Regions from separate parts of the Pseudomonas sp. PK-RTE-24 genome, predicted to be linked through region 2. Evidence: predicted binding sites of a transcription regulator. Region 2 holds the regulator's gene; the other holds the start of a gene.
What was found. Region 2 encodes sigma-54, which starts transcription at its own class of promoters, with help from an activator protein. Its sites were predicted from a motif close to ANTGGCATNNANNTTGCTNT; they were not measured.
Positions count from the first base shown of each region.

Region 1: a site for sigma-54 is predicted at 1,387-1,406, ahead of ACV8MC_RS24600 (circularly permuted type 2 ATP-grasp protein). Genes of this name have one in related genera too.

Region 1 is NZ_CM133224.1:5,485,926-5,490,245, forward strand. Features, by position in the region: gene ACV8MC_RS24600 (circularly permuted type 2 ATP-grasp protein) at 1-1,353, opposite strand, end outside; gene ACV8MC_RS24605 (ribonuclease E inhibitor RraB) at 1,831-2,178, opposite strand; gene ACV8MC_RS24610 (hypothetical protein) at 2,388-2,621, opposite strand; gene speE (polyamine aminopropyltransferase) at 2,911-3,786, opposite strand; gene ACV8MC_RS24620 (PLDc N-terminal domain-containing protein) at 4,028-4,219, opposite strand; gene ACV8MC_RS24625 (hypothetical protein) at 4,291-4,320, opposite strand, start outside.
Region 2 is NZ_CM133224.1:534,741-539,060, forward strand. Features, by position in the region: gene ACV8MC_RS02430 (KdsC family phosphatase) at 1-212, shown strand, start outside; gene lptC (LPS export ABC transporter periplasmic protein LptC) at 221-793, shown strand; gene lptA (lipopolysaccharide transport periplasmic protein LptA) at 780-1,325, shown strand; gene lptB (LPS export ABC transporter ATP-binding protein) at 1,325-2,050, shown strand; gene ACV8MC_RS02450 (RNA polymerase factor sigma-54) at 2,217-3,707, shown strand; gene hpf (ribosome hibernation-promoting factor, HPF/YfiA family) at 3,781-4,089, shown strand; gene ptsN (PTS IIA-like nitrogen regulatory protein PtsN) at 4,101-4,320, shown strand, end outside.

The sequences.
Region 1 (4,320 bases), 900 kb from region 2:
CAGGGAGCCTTCACGCAACGCGACACGGGTCAAACCGCCAGGCACCACACGGGTTTCGCGGCCGGACAGCACGAACGGACGCAAGTCGATATGGCGCGGCGCGATGCCGTTTTCGACAAAGGTCGGACAGGTCGACAGCGATAGTGTCGGTTGCGCAATGTAGGCATGGGGTTTGGCTTTGATGCGCTCGCGAAAGGCATCGATTTCCGCTGTCGTCGCGGCTGGCCCAACGAGCATCCCGTAACCGCCGGAGCCTTGGGTTTCCTTGACCACCAGTTCCGGAAGATTGGCCAGCACATGGGACAGCTCGGACGGGTTGCGGCACTGCCAGGTCGGCACGTTTTTCAGAATCGGCTCTTCGTCGAGGTAGAAACGGATCATGTCGGTGACAAACGGATACACCGATTTATCGTCGGCCACGCCGGTGCCGATTGCGTTGGCCAGCACCACGTTGCCGGAACGATAGGACGACAGCAGCCCCGGCACACCGAGCATCGAGTCCGGGTTGAATGCCAGAGGATCGAGGAAGGCATCGTCGAGGCGGCGATAGATCACGTCGACCGCTTTCGGGCCATCGGTGGTGCGCATGAACACCTTGTCGTCACGCACGAACAGATCTGCGCCTTCCACCAGTTCAACGCCCATTTCCCGCGCCAGAAACGCATGTTCGAAGAACGCGCTGTTGAAGCGTCCCGGCGTCAGCACCACCACGCTGGGATTGTCGATCGGGCTCGAGCTTTTGAGAGTGTCGAGCAGCAGATTGGGATAGTGATCGATCGGGGCAATGCGCTGGGCGGCGAACAGTTCGGGGAACAGGCGCATCATCATCTTGCGGTCTTCGAGCATGTAGCTGACGCCACTGGGTGTGCGCAGGTTGTCTTCGAGAACGTAATAAGTGCCATCGCCATCGCGTACCAGATCGACGCCGGAGATGTGCGAATAGATATCGCGGTGCAGATCCAGACCTTGCATCGCCAATTGGTATTGCTCGTTGGCCAGCACCTGTTCGGCGGGAATAATCCCGGCCTTGATGATGCGCTGCTCGTGGTAGAGGTCGGCGAGAAACATATTCAACGCCTTGACCCGCTGGATGCAGCCGCGCTCGACAATCCGCCATTCACTGGCCGGAATGCTGCGGGGAATGGTGTCGAACGGAATCAGGCGCTCGGTGCCCTGCTCGTCGCCATAGAGCGTGAAGGTGATCCCGGCCCGGTGAAACAACAGATCGGCCTCGCGGCGGCGCTGCGCGAGCAGCTCGTCGGGCGTCTCGGCCAGCCAGCGGGCAAATTCCCGGTAATGCGGGCGGACCAGGCCGCCGGCATCGTACATCTCGTCAAAATAGGTGCGGATCATGCCGTACTCCTTGTCACTCCGGACATACAGGCCTTCGCAAGGCCCGTGCCATCGGCATAAACGCTTTGATTTCAATCGGTTGTAGATCCACGCCGAACGCTGCGCACCATTCCTGTGCGGCAAATGCCCCGGCCCGATTGCCCCCGCTTCATTGCGACGCACTGCATCGCCTATCACCAGCATAGTCAGAGTTGATTTCACTGCCCGGCCACGACTGCGGATAATCCGCGCATTCGCTGCAAAACTTCCCCGGCACGCCGCCGCGGAGGAGACAGCTCAACTGATCTGAACTGCCTTGGCAGCCCCGTCCCGACAGGACTTTATTGCACACCCGTCTTCCCTTTTAGCCACCCTCTCCGGTGGCTTTTTTTTGCCCGGGATTCTTGTTTCAGGGTTTTGCTACTGCGGTGTGCAGAAGCCAGAAACGACAACGGCCGACCCGAAGGTCAGCCGTTGCCCGACAAACAATGCGCAATATCAATTCAACCGGTAACGATTGCGCACCTCCTGCTTCACGCCCCAACCCTCGATAATGCCGCCCAGCGGTTCGACCACGGCAGAAAAGCCTTGCTCGAAATCGCCGATGTCGTCATAGGTTGCGTACATCACTTTGCTCAATTCCAGCGACCAGGCGCCGTCGTCGCGCGCACTGACCTGGGCATTGATGGATTCACCGCGAAATTTGCCTGCTGCCCTGCGCGCCCGCTCCTCGTCCGGGAAAATCGCGTAGAACTCGATGGGATGGAACCGGGAAAAATCGAAGCCGCCTTCTTTCATGCGGCGCAGAACGTTGCTGCTGATGTCTTCTTGATAGGCTGTGCTCATGAATCGTCCCCCTCGATTGATGGATAGACTTTCCGTATTCCCGCCCCGGGCCTTTTGGCCTAAGTACTACGGCAACGTGGTTGCGCGCGGGAAACAAGCATGTAGCTGACAAGACCAGACCTTAGCGATCCATTCGCTGATCTCGCTTGCAGAGTAGCCCCAAGAGAGCGCCGCTGCCAAGGCCTGGTTTACGAGATGACAGGAAGTGTTCAGACAGGGGTGATGCTGAGGATTTCGATGCCGTTCTGGGTCTTGAGGTTTTTCACCTCGGCATCGGTGGTGCGCCCTTGCAGGTCGTTGAGATCCAGCTTGGCGGCAACCGGAAGAAGCCGCTCCTTGATCAGCCGGGCGGCTTCATCATCGGACGGGCATTCCTCACGTTCGAAGACTTCATCAACAATTTCGCCGTGATCATCCACGAAAGTGACTTTCCACTTTTGCATCAGTGCCTCCTCGATCAACCCGTAAATGGGCTTACCTCTATCTCGACTTTTTTCCGCGAGAGTTGGTTCAAAAGGATTACAGCCGCCAACGGTGAAAATAACCATCCAATCGATAGGGCGGACTTCTGTGGCGAGGGGATTTATCCCCGTTCGGCTGCGCAGCAGTCGTAAGACCGTCCATTGCGGTTTAACGGAGACACCGCGCCGGCCGGTTCAGGGATGCTGCGCAGCCCAACGGGGATAAATCCCCTCGCCACAAAAGCTCCCTTGCAGAGCGCCTTCAGCGTGATCAGTCGTTGCTCGGCTTGTTGACCGCTTGCAGCACGTATTGCGGCAAGGCGAACGCGCCGATGTGGATTTCCGGATTGTAGTAACGGGTGACGATGCCGCTGCCGATGAAGCGCTGTTGCAGGGTTTCACGGCTGAGCTTGCGGTAGGCCGGGTTGGTCGAGCCCCAGGCGAAGGTCATCGAGCCGCCGATGTAGGTCGGCACGGCGGCCTGGTAGAAGTGCCAGTCCGGGAACAGGCTGCGCAGGCGACCGGCGGTGGTTTTGACTTCGTCGATTTGCATGAACGGCGTGCCGTTCTGAGTCACCAGGATGCCGCCTTCGTTCAGGCAGCGGTGGCACGCCTGGTAGAAATTCTCCGAGAACAGCACTTCGCCCGGGCCGATCGGGTCGGTGGAGTCGGAGATGATCACGTCGAATTTTTCAGTGGTGGTGGCGACGAAACGCATGCCGTCATCGATCACCAGGTTCAGGCGCGGATCATCGTAGGCACCGGCGGAATGGTTCGGCAGGAATTCCTTGCACATGTCGACCACGGTGCCGTCGATTTCGACCATGGTGATGTGTTCGACGCCGGCGTGCTTGGTCACTTCGCGCAACATGCCGCCGTCACCGCCGCCGATGATCAGCACGCGCTTGGCAGCGCCGTGGGCGAGGATCGGCACGTGGGTGAGCATTTCGTGGTAGATGAATTCGTCGGCTTCGGTGGTCTGGATCACGCCGTCCAGCGCCATCACCCGGCCCATGCGCGGGTTCCGGAAGATCACTAGATGCTGGTGTTCGGTGCGCACTTCGTGCAGCAGTTTTTCCATGCGAAAACGCTGGCCGTAGCCTTCGTAGAGGGTTTCCAGGTACTCGCTGGTCTTGGTGACGGTCATGGTCAAGTGCTCCGATAAATGCGCGGGCGCCATCGTGGGGACGATTGCCCGGGAAAGGCGCGCATTCTACGTTGCCGAAGATGACAGGTCGAACCTCCGGTTGTTTTTTACCAGCGCAAACCACTGTGGGAGCGAGCCTGCTCGCGAAAGCGGAGTATCAGTTGCCGGTGATGGCGACTGACACAACGTCTTCGCGAGCAGGCTCGCTCCCACAGGGATGACCGTGTGATCGAAAATCAGCTCAGATCCGGACGTTACCCCGTGGCCCGGCAATAGCCCAGATGATCAGGCCCAGCACCGGCAGGAGGATAATCAGCAACACCCAGACGATTTTCATCCCGGTGGAGGCGCCGCTTTTGAGCACATTGATGATGGCCCAGATATCGAGGGCAAGGATGATCAGGCCAATCAGACCGTTGAACGTGGAACCCATGGTGTCGCTCCAGAATAGTGGCATGCACTTTTAGGATAGACGGTCGCGCGCAGGGTTCCCTTTTATTGCGTTCAGACGTGAACGGCGACCTTCAAGGCTTC
Region 2 (4,320 bases):
AAGTCGCCTATCTCGGTGACGATCTGCCAGACTTGCCGGTGATCCGCCGTGTAGGGCTGGGCATGGCGGTGGCCAACGCTGCCGATTTCGTCCGCGAACACGCCCACGGCGTTACCCGCGCCCGTGGCGGCGAAGGTGCCGCCCGCGAATTCTGCGAATTGATCCTGCGCGCCCAGGGCCGCCTCGAAGCGGCCAACGCCGCGTACCTGTGAGCCTGACCATGTTTAGCAAAAAGTTTCGCAATTTCCTGCTGTTCGGCTGCATCGCGGCGATTTTCGCTGCGGTCGGCTACTGGAACATCAGCCCGGAGCGCTTCCTCGACAAGCCGCCGGTCTCGGCCGCCGAGAATCCGATCGACTGGTACGCGACCAACACGCATACCATTCAATACCTGCCCGACGGCAAGGTGCAGTACGAGATGACCTCCGACAAGGCCGAGCACGTCAAGGCCACCGATGTCACTCTGGTAACCAAGCCTGATTTGAACATGTACCGCGGCACCGACTTCCCGTGGCACGTGACCAGCGAGCGCGGCGAAGTGAATTCGGGCGGCACCGAAGTTGAATTGATCGATTCGGTACGCGTACAGCGCACCGATGAGAAACAGCGCGGCACCCTGATCACCAGCACCCGCATGACCGTGTTCCCGCAGCAAGAATATGCGCAGACCGCGCAACCCGTTAGAATCGAGGGCGCTGGCGGCGTATCGACTGGCGTCGGAATGAAAGCGTACCTGAAGGACAGCAGGATACACCTGCAATCGAACGTAAGAGGACAGTATGAGGCTCGTTAAAACCCTCCCTATTTTGCTCAGTCTGGGCGCAGCACTGGGAAGCGCGAGCGCCTGGTCCCTGCCGAACGATCAGCAGCAGCCTATCCGCATTCAGGCCGACGACGCCCAACTGGACGACAAGAATGGCATCGCCACCTATAAAGGTGACGTGATCATTACCCAAGGCTCGATGATCGTTAAAGGCAACACCGTGACCATGACGCGCGCGCCCAATGGCGACATCGACGTGGTGACCTCGGTAGGCAACCTGGCTTACTTCGAGCAGTTGCAGACCCAGGGCGACGCCAACCCGGTCAAGGGCTACGGCGTGACGATTCAATACCACGCCCAGCAGAACCGGGTGGTGCTGATCGACAAGGCCAAGGTTATCGACAAGGATAACAACGTCACCCAGGGCGAAAAAATCGTCTACGACACCGTGAAGAAACTGGCCAGCGCCGGTCGCGCCACGGGCAGCAAGGTCACCGAATCGCGTCCGCGCATCGACATGGTGATCCAGCCGAAGAAGAAAACCGAAGAGAAATCCCAGTAATGGCAACTCTGAAAGCTCAGCATCTGGCCAAGGCCTATAAAAGCCGCCAGGTCGTGCGTGACGTCAGCCTGTCGATCGACAGCGGGCAGATCGTCGGCTTGCTCGGCCCGAACGGCGCCGGCAAGACTACGTGCTTCTACATGATCGTTGGCCTGGTGCAGGCAGATCAGGGCCGTGTGCTGATCGATGATCTGGACGTCAGCCACCAGCCGATGCACGGCCGCGCCAAGGCCGGTATCGGCTATCTGCCGCAAGAAGCGTCGATCTTCCGCAAACTGTCGGTCGCCGACAACATCATGGCGATCCTCGAGACCCGTCCGGAGCTGGACAAGGCCGGTCGTCGCAAGGAGCTGGAAAGCCTGCTGCAGGAATTCCACATCAGCCACATCCGCGACAACCTCGGCATGAGCCTGTCCGGCGGTGAGCGTCGCCGGGTGGAAATCGCTCGCGCCCTGGCCACTGCACCCAAGTTCATCCTGCTCGACGAACCGTTCGCCGGTGTCGACCCGATCTCGGTCGGCGACATCAAGCAGATCATCCATCACCTCAAGGCCAAGGGCATCGGTGTGCTGATCACCGACCACAACGTGCGTGAGACGCTGGATATCTGCGAAACCGCTTACATCGTCAACGACGGTCAACTGATCGCTGAAGGCGATGCCGAGACCATCCTGGCCAACGATCTGGTCAAGGAAGTGTATCTGGGTCACGAGTTCCGCCTGTAAGCGCGACAGCGCTGTATCGATTCAAGGCGCATTTATCCGCTTTAATTGTTACAGCGCTCTAGGCAAACACTTCAGTTTCAGGCATATAATTTGCTTAAGTTTGGCGCTTCGGCGCCCTGTAGTGGATGGCGCAAAGCGCCGGCGAATAAGGTGTTAAGCCCCTGCCATGAAACCATCGCTAGTCTTGAGAATGGGCCAGCAGCTGACGATGACACCGCAGCTGCAACAGGCCATCCGCCTGCTCCAATTGTCGACCCTGGACCTGCAACAGGAGATCCAGGAGGCTCTGGAATCCAATCCGATGCTCGAGCGCCAGGAAGAAGGCGACGACTTCGACAATGCCGATCCGCTGGCCGACAACGCCGAACAGAAGCCCGCCGAAATCCAGGAACCCTCCTACCAGGAAACCGCCCCGACGGTGGATAACCTCGAGGATGGCGATTGGAACGAGCGTATCCCCAACGAACTGCCAGTGGATACTGCCTGGGAAGACGTCTACCAGACCAGCGCCAGCAGCCTGCCGAGCAGCGATGACGATGAGTGGGATTTCACCACCCGCACGTCGGCCGGCGAGAGCCTGCAAAGCCATCTGCTCTGGCAACTGAACCTGGCACCGATGTCCGACACCGATCGCCTGATCGCCGTGACTCTGATCGACTGCATCAACAATCAGGGCTATCTGGACGAAACACTCGAAGAGATTCTTGAAGCGTTCGACCCGGAACTGGACATCGAGCTCGACGAAATCGAAGCTGTCCTGCATCGCATCCAGCAATTCGAGCCCGCCGGTATCGGCGCACGCAACCTCAGCGAATGCCTGCTGCTGCAATTGCGCCAGCTGCCCGCGAAGACGCCGTGGCTGACCGAGGCCAAGCGTCTGGTCGCCGATTACATCGACCTGCTCGGCAGCCGCGATTACAGCCAGTTGATGCGCCGGATGAAGCTCAAGGAAGACGAGCTGCGCCAGGTCATCGAACTGGTGCAGAGCCTCAATCCGCGTCCCGGCTCACAGATCGAGTCGACCGAAGCCGAATACGTCATTCCCGACGTGATCGTGCGCAAGGACAACGAGCGCTGGCTGGTCGAGCTGAACCAGGAATCGGTGCCTCGCCTGCGCGTCAACGCCCAGTACGCCGGTTTTGTGAAGCGTGCCGACACCAGCGCCGACAACACTTTCATGCGCAACCAGTTGCAGGAGGCCCGCTGGTTCATCAAGAGCCTGCAGAGCCGCAACGAAACCCTGATGAAAGTGGCCACGCAGATCGTCGAACATCAGCGCGGCTTCCTCGAGTACGGCGACGAAGCAATGAAGCCGTTGGTATTGCATGACATCGCCGAAGCGGTCGGCATGCACGAATCGACGATTTCCCGGGTGACCACACAAAAATTCATGCATACCCCGCGCGGTATTTATGAGCTGAAATACTTTTTCTCCAGCCACGTCAGCACCTCCGAAGGCGGCGAATGCTCGTCCACGGCGATCCGCGCGATCATCAAGAAACTGGTCGCTGCGGAAAATCAGAAAAAGCCGTTGAGTGACAGCAAGATCGCTGGTTTACTGGAGGCACAAGGCATTCAGGTGGCTCGCCGCACCGTCGCCAAGTACCGCGAATCCCTCGGAATCGCGCCTTCGAGCGAACGCAAGCGGTTGATGTAAGCCACGTTACAGCGTTCCAGTGGCAGGCTTTTCGGCCTGCCGCTTTATGCACTGGCAACGAAGGAGAAGCTGTATGCAAGTCAACATCAGTGGACACCAACTGGAAGTGACCCAACCTCTGCGTTCCTACATCGAGGAAAAACTCCAGCGACTGGAGCGACATTTCGACAAGATCACCAACGTGCAGGTCACGATGTGCGTCGAAAAGCTGAAACAGAAGATCGAAGCCACCTTGCATATCCCCGGCAGTGAAGTGGTCGCAAACGCAGAAGATACCGACATGTACGCTGCGATCGACTCACTTACCGACAAGCTGGATCGCCAACTCAAAAAGCATAAGGAAAAGACCCAGAGCCTCCTCCAGGGCGCGACCGGTCGTTAACACCCCTATCCATGATCCGACTTGAAACCATCCTGACCCCCGGCCGTTCCCAAGTGAACGCGCCGGGCGGCAGCAAGAAAAAAGCCCTCGAACAGATTGCCAACCTGATCCACCGCGAAGTGCCGGATCTGGCGATGCAGGATGTCTTCGAGGCGCTGATCGCCCGTGAAAAACTCGGCTCCACCGGTTTTGGCAACGGCATCGCCATTCCCCACTGCCGCCTCAAGGGCT